DNA from 4 places in the [Rhizobium] kunmingense genome. Region 3 is predicted to be linked to each of the others. Evidence: riboswitches for the same ligand, from Rfam matches in the RefSeq annotation. Region 3 holds a riboswitch; each other region holds the start of a gene.
What was found. A riboswitch is a leader RNA that binds a small molecule or an ion and turns the genes downstream of it on or off. The one in region 3 is predicted to bind cobalamin.
Positions count from the first base shown of each region.

Region 1 (3,744 bases), on a different contig from region 3:
GAGTGGGCCGCAATCGTGGTTGGGCTGACAGCCTTCTGCGAGTCTCTGTTCATTGTCGGCGTGCTCTTCCCGGCTACTCCTATTCTGCTCGTCGTCGGTGGGATGCTTGCGGCGGGTACTGCCGATCCAGCTCCCGTGCTCGCTGCTGCCATATTCGGGGCCGTCACGGGTGACATCGTTTCCTATCTGATCGGCAAAAAATCAGGCCGGCGCATCACGTTCAGCCCGGCAGCGAAGCGGCATAGGACAAGCATTGCGAAGGCCCGTGTTTTCTTTCGGAAGCATGGGATGCTCGCAGTGTTCATGGGGCGGTTCTTCGGGCCGCTGAGAGCGACTGTACCGTTTGTTGCTGGTATGATGCATATGAAACAAGCGAAGTTCCAAGCGGCCAACATCGCCTCGGCCGTTATTTGGGCGCTCGTCATGCTGATGCCCGGGTGGATGGCGGTTGAAGGATATCAATCCCTGTAGCGAGGTGACCACTCTGTTCACGCAGCGAGTTACGCGCACATAATGCAACGATGTCGCGTAATTAGCCCTACGTCATGAAGATAGAGCGTTGATAAGCGTAAGCACATTTAACGGACTTGAGGGGCGATACCCATCAGGAGCTGCGAAAAACGCAGGCTTGGGCGTAGCGCGGAGTAACTTCCGCCGATAGCATGGCCGGATCATAAGTACCTATTACCCAAGTCGAGTAATCGAGCGATAATGATATTGGAAGTGACGTATGAAAGCTGCCCCCAACACTGCCAAAGCCATGTCCGAACATTGGAATGGGCGGGCAAACCGCTTCAACAGTGCGGCATCGCACAAGCGTAACTATGACGATTGGAAAAGCGTGTTTTCGGCGGCGCTTGAGGGAGATGCCCGGACCGCAATCGATCTTGGAAGCGGCACGGGTGCGTGCGCATTGTTGCTCGCGGAGCTGGGCCATCGGGTCATCGCAGTGGATGGTTCAGAGGGGATGTTGTCTCACGCCCGTCAGGATGCCGAGGCCCGTGGCCTCGACCTGACCTTTGTTCATTCGACGATGGACGATGCCGAAATTCCTGACGCAAGCGTTGATATCGTTACTTTGCGCAATGTTCTCTGGACGCTTGAGAACCCCGCGGGTGCGCTGTCCCTGGCTAACCGCATCCTGAAACCGGGTGGCAAGCTTCTGGTTTCAGACGGCCTATGGTTCCTACATCGCGACAACGACAGCGCGGCCGAGTTCGGCAACGAACTGCCCTTTTTCAATGGCCTGACGGATATTGATGCGCGTGCACTGCTGCACGAGACCGGTTTCGGCGAGGTGCAGTCCTGGAAGCATCTCTTTGAGACGCATCCCTATGGTGCCGTCTATGACGACAGCAGCCGCATGATCGACTATTTCGTGCTGACCGCGACAAAGCCGTCCTGATCCGCGACGCAGGCTTGCGCAACGGTCTCAAGCCTGTATAGCTTGCCGCCGTCGGTTCCCGAAAGGGACGAACAGGGAATTCGGGACGGAGCAATCCGTCAAACGAAACTGCCCCCGCAACTGTAGGCGGCGAGCATCCTTTCATCGGCCACTGGGCGATTGTGCCCGGGAAGGCGAGAGGAGGCGTTGACCCGTCAGTCAGGAGACCTGCCGACATCGAGTAACGTAACGCCGGCGGGGTGTCCGGAGGAGGAAGCGGATGTTTGCAGCGTCTTTGCGTGCTGTTCCGAATGGCGGTGAAAACCGGCAGGCGGATTTTCCGTGCCATCTTGATGATCCCCGATCGGGTCCATTTCACTGACCGGAGATTGATCATGACGAAACTCAAGGCAGCTCTTGCCTTCTCGGCCCTCCTGTTCGCCAGTTCCGGCGCCTATGCCGGCTCAACCACATATCCGCTCAAGATCAGCAATTGCGGTCAGGAACTGACCTTCAACGCTGCGCCGAAGAGCGTCGCTGCCGTTGGCCAGTCGACGACGGAAATGCTGTATGCACTTGGCCTTGGCGACAAGGTTGTTGGCACGTCGGTCTGGTTCAACGAGGTTTTGCCGGAGTTCAAGGACGTCAATGCCAAGGCTCCGCGTCTGGCAGACAACCATCCGGGCTTCGAGGCCGTGGCGGCCAAGAAGCCGGAATTGGTGACGACCCAGTTCGAGGTTCATGTCGGCCCGCAGGGCGTGGTCGGCACGCGCCAGCAGTTCAACGAGCTTGGTATCAACGTCTACGCCATGCCGGCGGATTGCGTCGGCAAGGACAACCTTTCGGGCGGTGACGGCGCACGTAAGACGCCATTCTCGATCGATACAGTTTACCGCGCCGTCGATGAACTCTCGACGATTTTCGATGTGCAGGACCGCGGCAACAAGGTTGAAGAGCAGCTTCGTTCACGGGTCGACGCGGCTGCGGCCAAAGCCAAGGCACTCGATCTGAAAAACGTCTCCGCGGTCTTCTGGTTCTCGAGCGCCGACATCGAACTCGATCCCTTCGTTGCCGGTCAAAAGGGCATTCCGGGCTTCATCATGAACACGCTCGGCGTGAAGAACGTGGTAGAGAGCGATGAGGAATATCCATCCGTTGGTTGGGAAACTATCGCCAAGGCCAACCCGGATGTCATCATCATCGCACGTATGGATCGCCGCCGCTATCCGGCCGATGACTATCAGGTGAAGCTCGATTACCTCAAGAGTGACCCGGTGACCCGCGAAATGAAGGCCGTCAAGGAGGGCAGCATTGTCGTGGTCGATGCTCATGCCGTCCATGCGGGCATTCGAATTCCAGCCGGTATCGAGGCTGTCGCCGACGCGCTTGAAGACATCAAGGGCAAGCAGTGACGGATATCGTGGTCGAGCGGAACGGACAGATTCCCATACGCCGGATCGGTTATCTGATTGGCTCCGTTCTCCTGCTCCTCATTGCCATCGCGTTGGGCGTCTCCGTCGGGGAGACGTCCATGCCGATCCATCTTGTCGGCCAGACATTGGTCAACAAGATGTTTGGCGCAACCTATCTCGTTGATCCGATCGATGCGGGTATCATCTGGAACTATCGGCTGACGCGCGCCATCGTGGCGGCCTGCTGCGGTGCGTCGCTGGCCGTGTCCGGCGTGGTTCTGCAGGCCATGCTGCGCAATGCGCTGGCCGACCCCTATATTCTCGGCATCTCCGCCGGTGCTTCAACGGGTGCGGTCACCATTCTGATCCTCGGCATCGGCGGTGGGCTTCTTTCTCTGCCCATCGGTGCCTTTGCCGGCTCGCTGATTGCCTTTCTGCTGGTCATCATGCTGGCGCGCGCCGCAGGTGGCGGTGTCGGCATCCAAGCGACCGGACTTGTCATTCTCGCCGGCATTGCCGGTTCGCAGCTCTTCAACGCACTGACCTCGTTCATCATCACTCGTTCCGCTAATGCCGAGCAGGTGCGCGGTGTGATGTTCTGGCTGATGGGGAACCTCAGCGGCGTGCGCTGGAACGATGTATTTCTTGCTGTCCCGATCGCCATTCTGGGTGTCTGCGTCTGCATATGGCATCGCCGGGCACTCGATGCCTTCACTTTCGGCGCAGACTCTGCGGCCTCACTCGGCGTGCCGGTTCGCAAGGTACAGGCGATCGTCATCGGAACGGCGGCGATGATAACCGCAGTCATGGTCAGCATCGTCGGTTCGATCGGTTTCGTCGGCATCGTCATACCCCATGCCGCCCGCTTCCTCGTCGGGCCACGCCACGCCCGGCTCCTGCCGGTCTCGGCACTGATGGGAGCCGTGTTTCTCGTGCTGGCCGATATCG
Region 1 covers NZ_CDRNXG010000002.1:584,331-588,074, forward strand. The annotation lists gene AC0JZ4_RS21145 (DedA family protein) at 1-471, shown strand, start outside; gene AC0JZ4_RS21150 (class I SAM-dependent methyltransferase) at 731-1,405, shown strand; cobalamin riboswitch at 1,441-1,634, shown strand; gene AC0JZ4_RS21155 (ABC transporter substrate-binding protein) at 1,780-2,796, shown strand; gene AC0JZ4_RS21160 (FecCD family ABC transporter permease) at 2,802-3,744, shown strand, end outside.
Region 1: linked by a shared signal. The riboswitch ahead of AC0JZ4_RS21155 (ABC transporter substrate-binding protein) and the one ahead of AC0JZ4_RS06190 (DUF1636 family protein) in region 3 are both predicted to bind cobalamin.

Region 2 (3,744 bases), 980 kb from region 3:
GCCGCCGGCCCCTCGCGCCGCCTGATCGCCCGGCCCGCAACGCTGGCGATCTCGTCGGCGGCAAGCCCGCCGGGGCGCAGCAGCAGTATCGTGCCGGTTTCGGGATCGACGCGGATGATCGTCGATTCGACACCCACCGGCGAAGCGCCGCCGTCGATGATCAGCTCCAGCTTCCCGCCGAGATCATCCATCACATGGCGTGCGCTGGTCGGGCTGATCTTGCCGGATGTATTGGCGCTCGGTGCCGCAAGCGGCCGGTCATAGGCGCGGATGAGGTCGCTGGCGAAACCGGCCGGGCAGCGCAGGCCGACCGTTTCCAGTCCCGCCGTCGCCAGCGGATGGATCGCGCTGCCGGGTTTCAAGGGCAGGATGATGGTCAGCGGTCCGGGCCAGAAGGCCTCCGCCAGCTTGCGCGACAGGGGATCGAACACCGCATAGCGCTCCGCCATGGCGATATCGCAGACGTGGCAGATCAGCGGGTTGAAGCGCGGCCGGCCCTTTGTCTCGTAGATCGTCGAGATCGCTTCCGCCCGCGTCGCGTCGGCAGCAAGCCCGTAGACGGTCTCGGTCGGAATGGCGACGGGAAGGTCAAGGCCGAGCACGCGGGTGCCTTCGCGGATCGCGCGTTCAGGTTCTGCTTTTATGTCGATGATTGCGGCTGTCATGTGCCGTCAATACAGCCTCGGGGCCGCGGCTTCAAAGCCTTTTGATGATTTCGCGTACGGTCGCATCCGGCGCGCCGAGCATCAGCACGTTGCGCATCGCCTCGCGCGGGTCGCTGGTCTGGAACAACAGCCCGTTCTGCCGGAAACTGCGGTCGATCTTCGCCCCTTGGCCGGCCTCGCCCTCGATCGCCACGGCGAAATACATGCGTGAACCGCGCGGATTGATCCGGGCAAAGAAGTCGTCCTCCTCGCCGATCTCGGAGAAGAAGTTGGCGATGTAGAAGGACCACGTCACCAGCGCTTCGGGAGAAAAGAACGTCCGCGCCGCCGTCACATGGCAATAGCCCAGATGCGGGCTGCCATCGAGCGTGCGGTGAAAGATGAGCTTCGGCAGGCTGATCGAGCGATGGAAGGTGTTGAGCCGCATATGCGTCGTCTCACCGGCGGTCTCTAGCTTGCGCCCGGTCTTCTCCGCCACCTCGTCATGGCTGAGATATCGGCGCTCGTCCGGTATCCAGATCGGCCGCGCGCGGGAAATCTTGCCGGTGCGCAGGAATTCCGAATGGGCGGTCGCGTTGCGCTGTGGCGCGGTAAACGGCCGCTGTCCATTGACCTCGTAATAGCGGATCTGTCCTGGCATTGTCCTGACTCTTCCGTTCTCGATCGCGGCGGATCGTATTAGTAACATCTTAACAGTGTCTTTCCGCCGCACAGCTTGCCGATCCGGCACGAAACAGGCCCCGTCGCCAATACAGTCGCCGATGTCGCAATGTCGCCTATGCGACAGGCGGCAGTCACGTTTAAATGCGATCAAGCTCATGGTGCCGCCTCGCTAGGGGAGGCGGAGAATTGGGAAGCCGGCGGGTCGATTGAGACCTTACCGGCGCTGCCCCCGCAACGGTGGCGGAGTTGAAGGCATGGCACGGGGGAAACCCCGAACCACTGGGACAGAGCCGAACGGCCGCTCGGGAAGGTGCCATGTCAGTCCTTTAGGGATAGCTCCGAAGCCCGGAAACCAGCCTGAGCCGGAGTGATGACCGATCGCGGTGGGCGTTCGGGACAGGAATTGGCGGAATGTGTAACCGTCGGCTTGTCCATGCCCCGTCGCTTGCCTGGAGTGCGAGGAAGCATATGGACATTCATAGTCAGGTTCTGCGGCAGCTTAAGAACCGCCGCGAAGGTTTCAGCCTTGAACAGCCGTTCTATATCGATCCGGATTACTACAAGCTCGACATGGAGATGATCTGGTATCGCGACTGGCTGTTCGTCGGCCATGACTGCGAGCTGGAAAAGGGCGGCATGTATTTCACCCTTCAGGTGGGTGATTACCCGGTCCTCGTCATCCGCACCCGCGAAGGCGATATCCGCGCCTTCCACAACACCTGCCGCCATCGCGGCCACCGCGTCTGCACCAAGGATACGGGTTCGGCGACGCGCCTTGTCTGTCCCTATCACCAGTGGACCTACCAGCATGACGGCTCGCTGATGTCGGCCCGCCATATGGGCGACAATTTCGACAAGAAGCAGTTCGGCCTGAAACCCCTCCACTGCCAGGTCGTCGCGGGCTACATCTTCATCTGTCTGGCGCAGGAAGCCCCGGACTTCGCGCCCGTGCGTGCCACGATCGAGCCCTACATGGCGCCGCACCGCATTTCCGAAACCAAGGTCGCCGCCAAGAATACGATCATCGAGAAGGGCAACTGGAAACTCGTCTGGGAAAACAACCGCGAGTGCTACCACTGCGCCGGCAATCACCCGGAACTCTGCCGCACCTACCCGGAAGCGCCGACCGCGACCGGCGTGCAGGGCGCCGGCGACGATCCGTTCATCTCCGAACACTGGAGCCGTTGCGAGGCCGCCGGCCTGCCGAGCACCTTCAACATGTCGCGTGATGGCCAGTTCCGCGTTGCCCGCATGCCGCTCGTCGAGGATGCCGAGAGCTATACGATGAACGGCCGCCCGGCGGTTGCCCGCTCGCTGTCGGAAGACGTGACGATCTCCCACATCGGCACGATGCTGATGTTCCACTATCCGACCACCTGGAACCACATGCTGGTCGACCATGCGATCTCCTTCCGCGTCATCCCGATCGGGCCGGAAGAAACCGCGGTAACCACCACCTGGCTGGTCAACAAGGAAGCGGTCGAAGGCGTCGATTACAATGTCGACGAACTCACCCATGTGTGGAACATGACCAACGACCAGGACCGCCAGATCGTCGAGGAAAATGCCTTCGGCATCCGCTCGCCGGCCTACGAGCCGGGTCCCTATTCGGAAGCCCATGAGGGCGGCGTCATGCAGTTCGTCGAATGGTACGCCAACTTCATGATCGACCGGCTGAAGGGCAAGGACGCGACGCTCTCGGCTGTCGCCTGACCGGTAAAAGTTCCATTGGAACAAAATCGGGGTGTTTCGCATTGTAGATCGCCAATCTACAGATGAGGAAACATCCCCGATGACCGCATTCCGCATGCGCCTTGCCACTGCGCTGACGGCGGCTGCCGTTCTGGCCACGAGTTTCATGCCCGCCGCCGCCATGCCGGCGGTTCAGGTCATGCCGGTTCCGGTTGCCTCTGCCGCCAATGCTGCGCAGGTAACGGAAGTCCAGTATCGCGACCGTGACCGCCGCAGCTATCGCCAGGATCGCCGCTACTATCGCCAGGGCTATCACAACGGCCATCGCGGCTATCGCGAGCGCCGCCGCGGCTATCGCTATCACAACGGTTACTGGTTCCCGCTTGCAGCCTTTGCGACCGGCGCGATCATCGGCGGTGCGATCGCCAACCAGCCGCGTGCCTCGGGCGGCAGCCACGTCCAGTGGTGCGCCAACCGCTACCGCACCTACCGCGCTTCCGACAACACCTATATTCCGAGCGCCGGCATTCGCCGCACCTGCGTTTCGCCTTACAGGTAAGCAACCGGCAGGTGATTGAATTGACGGGCGTAACGGAGGCGTGAACGCCACCGAAGCGCCCGTTAATCTGCGGTTCAGCGAGAAATTTCTAAGGCTGCTGCGAAATAGATTTCTGGAATGCGGAATACAGGAACGTTTGCAACGTTCTCTGCTCGTGTCTCAACA
Region 2 covers NZ_CDRNXG010000001.1:266,106-269,849, reverse strand. The annotation lists gene AC0JZ4_RS01485 (L-threonylcarbamoyladenylate synthase) at 1-665, opposite strand, end outside; gene AC0JZ4_RS01480 (DUF6656 family protein) at 697-1,305, opposite strand; cobalamin riboswitch at 1,467-1,703, shown strand; gene AC0JZ4_RS01475 (aromatic ring-hydroxylating oxygenase subunit alpha) at 1,797-3,041, shown strand; gene AC0JZ4_RS01470 (BA14K family protein) at 3,121-3,579, shown strand.
Region 2: linked by a shared signal. The riboswitch ahead of AC0JZ4_RS01475 (aromatic ring-hydroxylating oxygenase subunit alpha) and the one ahead of AC0JZ4_RS06190 (DUF1636 family protein) in region 3 are both predicted to bind cobalamin.

Region 3 (3,744 bases):
TTTGAGGTCCGCAAGCGCGATGATACCGGCGCCGGGCATGTAAAATCCGGCTTTCGGCATAGGCGCTGCTGCGGGCAGAGGGCGCACTTCGCCTTTTGCCAATGCGCCAAGTTTGCTTGCCAGAAGCTGCATATTGGCCGGCCCGCCCTCACGGAAGCACGCCAGAAGATCGGCCAGCGTTTCTTCGGAAACCGTGGATGCGGCAGCCAGCCGGTCGTCGCGCATGCTGCATTCGCCCGGCAGCATGGCCAGCGAGATTTTCCGGCGCTTCGCCAGTCGTGACAGCTCTTCGACGCCATAGGACCAGCGATCGTAGCCGCCAAGGATGCGCAGCAGGATGACTTTCGCATGGGCAGCCGTCTTTTCCGCCCACAGATCGACGGACATCGGATGGCGCAGATCCGAAAGGTTGGTCAGGGCGATGGAACTTCCTCCATCGTCCCATCCTGCTGCAACCCCGTTCAAGTCACTTCCGGAGAAGGACAAAACCACCACGTCGGCCGGCAACTGGTTAAGGTCGACCGGCTCTATCAGGTCGTCGAGTGACGACGATGTTGTGGCGAGTATATGCATCCTTCCTGCCCCGGTCCGGTGGCCTTCAGGCCGCCAGCATCTTCTCGATTGCAGCGCGGTCCAAGCCCTTTTCACCGATGATGACCAGACGGCTCCGGCGCGTTTCGTCAACACCCCATGCGCGGTCGAAATAGTGGTTGACCCGCGATCCTACCGCCTGAACCTGTAGGCGCATCGGCTTGTTCGCGACATCAATGAAGCCCTTGATGCGCAGCACGTTTTCCGCCTCCGCCGTGGCGGAAATGCGGTCGGCCAAGGCTTCGGCATCCGAAACAGTGGGCAGATCGATGACGAAACTGTCGAAATCGTCATGATCGTGGTCGTGTTCCTCGTCGTGGTGGGTCTTGCGGTTGTCGATGTCGTCCTCGACGGCAAGGCCGAGACCGATCAGCACGCCCGGATCGACGGCGCCATTGGCAGCCGGGACTATCTTTACCGCACGCGGCAGATGCGCCTGAATGCGGCCCTTGGCGGCGGCGAGCGAGGCCTGGTCCAGAAGGTCGGTCTTGGTCAGCACGATCATGTCGGCGCAGGCAACCTGGTCCTCGAAGACCTCCTCCACCGGATCGTCGTGATCGATGGAAGCATCCGCCTGACGCTGGGCTTCCAATGCGTGGTGGTCATCGGCGACACGGCCCTCGGCCAGCGCCAAGCCGTCGACCACGGCGATGACGCCGTCAACGGTGACGCGCGCTTTCACGTCCGGCCACTGGAAGGCCTGAACCAGCGGCTTCGGCAGAGCAAGGCCCGAGGTTTCGATGAGGATGTGATCGACGCGCGGCTCGCGGGAGAGGATCTGGTCGATCGCCGGAACGAAATCGTCGGCAACCGTGCAGCAGATGCAGCCGTTGGCCAGCTCGATGATGTTGTCATCCGGGCAGCTTTCGATGCCGCAGCCCTTCAGCACTTCGCCGTCGATACCGACATCGCCGAATTCGTTGACGATGATCGCCAGCCGCTTTCCGTCGAGTTTTTCGATCAGGTTGCGGATCAGCGTCGTCTTGCCGGCGCCGAGAAAGCCGGTGATGACGGTGCAGGGAACCTTGTCGAACTTGGTGCCGGAATTGACGTTCATGAAGGCATGTCCTCGTGATGATGAAAGGGTGGAATGCGGGCCGTCATGCCCTTGCCGCGCAGGCAGGAGGGGCGGCCGCGAAGGGGAAGAAAGCCGCGCTCGTCCTCAGCCAGCATCATCGCGCCGGTGACGATGTCGTCGGCATTGTCGTTGGACAGGTGGCCGAAGACATAGGACCAGCCGGAGCGGTGGTTGAAGGCGGCACTCGGGCTCTTGTCGCAATTGGCGAGACAGGTGACGGGCTTGATGGCGAGCGGCTTGCCTTCGGCAGCAATGCGCAGCGCCTCGATCAGGCCAACACCTGGACGGGCCTGACTGTCGGTCGCCTCACGACAATTGGTGCAGACGAAGATCGTCACGTCTGCTTCACCGGCGGCCGTTTCGCCATCGTTCTTTCGCACGTCACTCGTCATCGGGCCGCATACCGCCGGTCTGTCTACAATCGGGGTGCGCAACAGGCGGACGAGCCATCCTGCAGTGGAAAGAAAGCTTCGCCCGGAGCACCCCGCCGGAAAAGCGCAATTTTTGAACGGCAGGTCTCCTGGCTCGCGGGTCGTCACCATCTGCCTGCCTTCCCGGATGTCTCCAGTGGCGTTTCTGGCAGGATGGCTCGCCGCACACAGTTGCGGGGGCAGCCGCGGCATTGGATGATTGCCATCCGCACCGCATTCTCTCTTAGCCCCGACCGTTGCCGGCAAGGGACCGTCATGCCGTTCAAGTAAGCTTTCCGGTGGTGAACTGTCAATGTCGCAAAGCCGATTGCCGAGACAACCGAATTGTTTATAGTGATCGTGTCTTTGGTGCTTCAACGAGCTACCCAAGGGAATGCGGTGCGACGAAGCTCGTCAATTCCGCGGCTGCCCCCGCAACTGTAGGCGGAAAGCTTTTGCCCAACACGGCCACCAGGCCGTTACGCCACTGGAGAGATCCGGGAAGGCGGGCAAGGGCGCCAGATCCGCAAGCCAGGAGACCTGCCAGGGACATTCGGCATTTTAAACAGCCCTCGGGTGGAGGGCAGAAAGACGAAATCCATGGTTAGCTCCGCCGCAGGCGCAGTCAGCGTCTCCGCATCCAAAATCCTTCCTCTCGGCATGTCGGCCGTTCTCGGTCTCTTCATCGTCGGCTTTGTCGGCTTCTCGCATCTGGAAGTCGTCCATAACGCGGCTCACGATACGCGCCATTCGCTGGCATTTCCCTGCCACTAAAGAGGAATTCCCATATGTCGCTGTTTCGTAACATCGTCCTTGCGGCGGTGATCGCCGGCCTGTTGTCCGGTCTCCTGATGACCGTGATGCAGAGCTTTTCCACGGTGCCGCTCATTCTTGCGGCCGAAACCTTTGAGACTGCCGGTGGGGAAGATGCCGGGCACTCCCATGACGTGGCCCCGGCCGCCGGTGCTGCCGCGCCTGCCGAAGCCGACCATCATCACGATGCGGAAGCCTGGGCGCCTGCAGATGGCCTGGAGCGCTTTATCTACACCGCTGCAGCCAATATTCTTTCTGCGGTTGGTTTCGCGCTCGTTGCCATTGCTGTCGCCGAGGCACTCGGCGGGTTTGGCGGATGGCGCGGCGGCCTGATGTTCGGCATTGCCGGCTTCCTTACCGTCAGCCTGGCACCCGGCCTTGGCCTGCCGCCGGAACTGCCGGGCATGCCGGCGGCGGAACTCGGGCCGCGCCAGGTCTGGTGGACGGCGACAGTGGTGTGCACCGCGATTGGTCTCGGCCTTCTCGCCTATAGCCGTTCGGCGCTTCTTGCGGCGCTGGCGATCGTGCTTCTTGTGGCCCCGCATCTCATCGGTGCACCGCTGCCGCCTACGCACGAGACGGCCGTGCCGATCGAGCTTCATGCCCGCTTCGTCAATGCCGTCTATGCAACCAACCTCGTCTTCTGGGCTGTTCTCGGCGCGCTGGCCGGCGTATTGCGGCAGAAACTTCGCAGCGGCGAGGCCGCATCCATCGGATCAAACCGGGAGCTTGCAGCATAGTGAAAGACGTCGATCAGACCGCCGAGGAGCGCCATCGCGCCAAGATGGCGAACCGCAAGGCGGTTCAGGATGCGGAAGTCGCCGAGAAGACCCTCGAAAAGGGTCTTCTCAT
Region 3 covers NZ_CDRNXG010000001.1:1,242,331-1,246,074, forward strand. The annotation lists gene cobN (cobaltochelatase subunit CobN) at 1-573, opposite strand, end outside; gene cobW (cobalamin biosynthesis protein CobW) at 599-1,648, opposite strand; gene AC0JZ4_RS06190 (DUF1636 family protein) at 1,645-2,061, opposite strand; cobalamin riboswitch at 2,163-2,370, opposite strand; cobalamin riboswitch at 2,430-2,641, shown strand; gene AC0JZ4_RS06195 (CbtB domain-containing protein) at 2,680-2,853, shown strand; gene AC0JZ4_RS06200 (CbtA family protein) at 2,868-3,632, shown strand; gene cobO (cob(I)yrinic acid a,c-diamide adenosyltransferase) at 3,632-3,744, shown strand, end outside.

Region 4 (3,744 bases), 2.4 Mb from region 3:
CCGAAGCCGAGCAGCATGACCGAGACGGCCCCGGTGGAAGCGCCGGCCGAGATGCCGAGAACGTAAGGCTCGGCCAGCGGGTTGCGCAGCAGCGATTGCAGGATCGCACCCGACAGCGCCAGCCCCGCGCCGCAGAAGGCGGCGACGAGCGAGCGCGACAGGCGGTAATCCCAGATCACTGCCTCCTGGATGCGCGGCACCGCGATATCCGTCAGGCCGAGCCGGTTGGTGACGGCGGCAATCGTCGTCTCCATCGGGATCGTCATTTCGCCGATCGCCACACCGGCGGTGATCGCGATGAACAGGGCGACAATGACGATGAGCACGCCGGCAATGCCGGCGAGCCACGGTTTGATGCGTGATGGGGTCACTTCAGCAATCCGAACCTGCCAAGAGCATCCGCGACGATTTCAAGCCCGTTGATGGTGCGGATCGTCGGGTTCATCGCCTGCGCATCCATCTCCACGATACGACCGTTTTCGACCGCATCGAGCTTGCTTGCGACCGGATCTGTGGAAAGGAACTGTTTCTTGGCGGCAGGATCGTCTGCCGTCTGGTTGCGGCGGTCCATCGTGCCGATGACGATGACGCTCGGGTTGTCTGCCGCGATCGCCTCCCAGCCGATGAGCGGCCATTCCTGTTCGGATGTGACGATGTTCTTTGCGCCCAGCACTTCGGTGATGTAGCCCGAGGCGCCGTTCTTGCCGGCCATCCAGGCGTCGCCGGCAAGTTCCGGCGAGGAGAACCAGTAGACGAGGCTGACATCCTTCGCCTTGTCGGCCACACGGGCGCGCACCGAGGCCTCGCGACCTTTCAGTTCGGCGATCAGCGCTTCACCACGGTCGGCGACGTCGAAGATACGCGAGAGTTCATCGATCTCCTGATAGAGCAGGTCCATGGAAAACATCTGTTTGCGCGCGCCATCCGAGACGGCATTGTCGGTCACGGTGCAGTCGGTCGGCGAGACGTAGCTCGGCACGCCGAGATCGGCAAACTGCTGGCGCGTTCCCACACGGCCCTGCGGCCCGACCGAGGTCAAGAACTGTGCGGCGATGAAATCCGGCTCGCGGGCGACGACGGCCTCGAAATTCGGCGTGTTGGCGGCGATGCGGTGCACCTTGGCGTTATCCGCCGCAAGCGCTGGCAGAACCGGAGACACCCAGATGGCGCTGCCGGCCATGCGATCGGCAAGGCCGAGCATCAGCAGGATCTCGGTGCTGTTCTGGCCGAGGCCAACGGCCTTTTGTGGAGGCTTTTCGATGACGATGTCCGCGCCGCAGTTTTCCAGCGTCAGCGGATAGCCGGCCGGGGCGGCGAAGGCTGCGGAGGAAAGGGCGGTGAAGGGGAGCGCGATAAGGGCGGCGATCAGGCCGGATTTCATGGTCTGTCCTTTCGGAAGGGCATGGACATGCGAAAGAAGCGTCACGCCCACCGTGAGGCAGGCGCGACATAAGGGGCTTGTTCAGTTCGCAAGTCCGAAGGACTGGATGCCCTTTGCCAGGATCTCGATGCCTTCGATCGTGCGGATCGTCGGGTTCATCGACTGTGCGTCCATCATCACGAAATGCCTGTTCTTCACCGCGTCGAGTTCGCTGACTACCGGATCGGTTTCGAGGAAGGACACCTTCACCGCCGGGTCGTCGGCGGCATAGCGGCGGCGGTCCATGGTGGCGATGACGATCACGGCAGGGTTGGCCTCGGCAATCGTTTCCCAGCTGACCAGCGGCCATTCCTCTTCGGTTGTCACGACATTCTGTGCGCCGAGCGTCTTGAGGATATAGGCCGGCGCGCTGTTCTTGCCGGCGATGAAGGCGTCTCCCTTGGTTTCTTTGCTGGAGAACCAGAAGACCACCGGCAGGTTCTTCGCTTCCGCGCCCTTGATCGAGGCGACGGCTGCGGCTTCGCGGGTCTTCAGATCGGCGATCAGCTTGGCCCCGCGGTCCTGCACATCGAAGATCTGCGCCAGCTCACCGATCTGGCGATAGATCAGGTCCATCGTAAACAGCTCCTTGCGCACCCCGTCGCCACCATCGGTGTTGGTCTTGGCAACGCAATCGGCCGGCGAGATGTAGGTGTTGACGCCGATATCGGAAAACTGCTCGCGCTTGGCGACCGAACCCATCGGGCCGACATGCCATTCGAACTCGGCGGCGACCAGATCCGGCTCCAGCCCGACGATGGATTCGAAGCTCGGGTCGTTATCGGCAAGCCGTTTGATTTTGGCGTTGACCTCGGCATATTCCGGCAGAACCGGACCGACCCAGACGGCGGTGCCGGAGACTTTGTCGGCGAGGCCGAGCGAATAGAGCACTTCCGTCATGCCTTGGCCGATGGAAACCATCTTGGCCGGAGCCTTGTCGAAAGTGATCTGCTGGCCGCAATTCTCAAGTGTCAGCGGATAGCTGGTCGAGGCGGCGAAGGCTGTTGCGGGAAGTGCCGATGCGGAAATCGCAAAGAGTGCGGCGATAAGGCCGAGTTTCATGTCCTGTCCTTTCAAGGGAAATGGCTTTGCCGGGATGAAAGGCAGGACGATGCAAGGCCGCGTTTGCGGTCCACATCAGGATGGCGGGCGACAGTGTCGCTTGCGTCATATCATTCTCCCGCCGGAACACCTCGTCCGGTATTGGTTTTAGCCTCGCTGCGGCAGGTCTCCTGACTCGCGGCTCGAACGCTGCCCGTCGCCTTCCCGGTTCGAGAACCAGTGGCTGTGACGAAAAGCTCGCCGCTTACAGTTGCGAGGGCAGTCGCGGGATCGGTTTTGATAAACCTCACCGCGTTCCCTTTTCATCTGCGAATGCAGAACCGTAGCGCAGCCTTGATAGGAGACAGGCCAAAGCTTGTCTAGTGATTTGGGCTTGTCCGTTGACTTGCGCACGACCGGCCCGCCGCCCCGCCGGACGTCATGTCTTCTCTACAAGGCTTGACGGCAGTCGCTGCTTGTGATTTCGTAATAGTATAACGTAACAAATGACGCAATGGGCTTTTGCAAATGAAAGACAAACTTCCCGTCACCGTGCTCTCCGGCTTTCTAGGCGCCGGCAAGACGACCATGCTCAATCACATCCTGTCGAACCGCGAGGGCATGCGGGTGGCGCTGATCGTCAACGACATGAGCGAGGTCAATATCGATGCCGCACTGGTGCGCGATGGCGGCGCCAACCTGTCGCGCACGCAGGAACAGCTGGTCGAAATGACCAATGGCTGCATCTGTTGCACGCTGCGCGACGATCTTCTGCAGGAGGTGAGGGCGCTCGCCGAACAGGGGCGGTTCGATTATCTGCTGATCGAATCGACCGGCATTGCCGAGCCGCTGCCGGTGGCCGCCACATTCGATTTCCGCGACGAGAATGGTCTGAGCCTGTCGGACGTTGCGCGGCTGGATACGATGGTCACCGTTGTCGATGCCGCCAATCTGTTGAAGGATTACGGCTCCGGCGACTTCCTCGCCGATCGCGGCGAGACGGCGGGCGAGGGCGACAACCGCACCATCGTCGACCTCCTTGTCGAGCAGATCGAGTTTGCCGATGTCGTCGTCCTCAACAAGATCGGCACCGCGACCCCTGACGACCGCGACGCCGCGCGAAAGATCATCGTGGCGCTCAATCCCGATGCAAAATTAATCGAGACGGATTTCGGCAAGGTGGAATTGAAGGACGTGCTGGGCACCGGCCGCTTCGATTTCGACAAGGCAGAGCAGCACCCGTTGTGGTTCAAGGAACTGCATGGTTTCAAGGACCATGTGCC
Region 4 covers NZ_CDRNXG010000001.1:3,642,745-3,646,488, reverse strand. The annotation lists gene AC0JZ4_RS17635 (FecCD family ABC transporter permease) at 1-356, opposite strand, end outside; gene AC0JZ4_RS17630 (ABC transporter substrate-binding protein) at 368-1,381, opposite strand; gene AC0JZ4_RS17625 (ABC transporter substrate-binding protein) at 1,463-2,482, opposite strand; cobalamin riboswitch at 2,626-2,822, opposite strand; gene zigA (zinc metallochaperone GTPase ZigA) at 2,990-3,744, shown strand, end outside.
Region 4: linked by a shared signal. The riboswitch ahead of AC0JZ4_RS17625 (ABC transporter substrate-binding protein) and the one ahead of AC0JZ4_RS06190 (DUF1636 family protein) in region 3 are both predicted to bind cobalamin.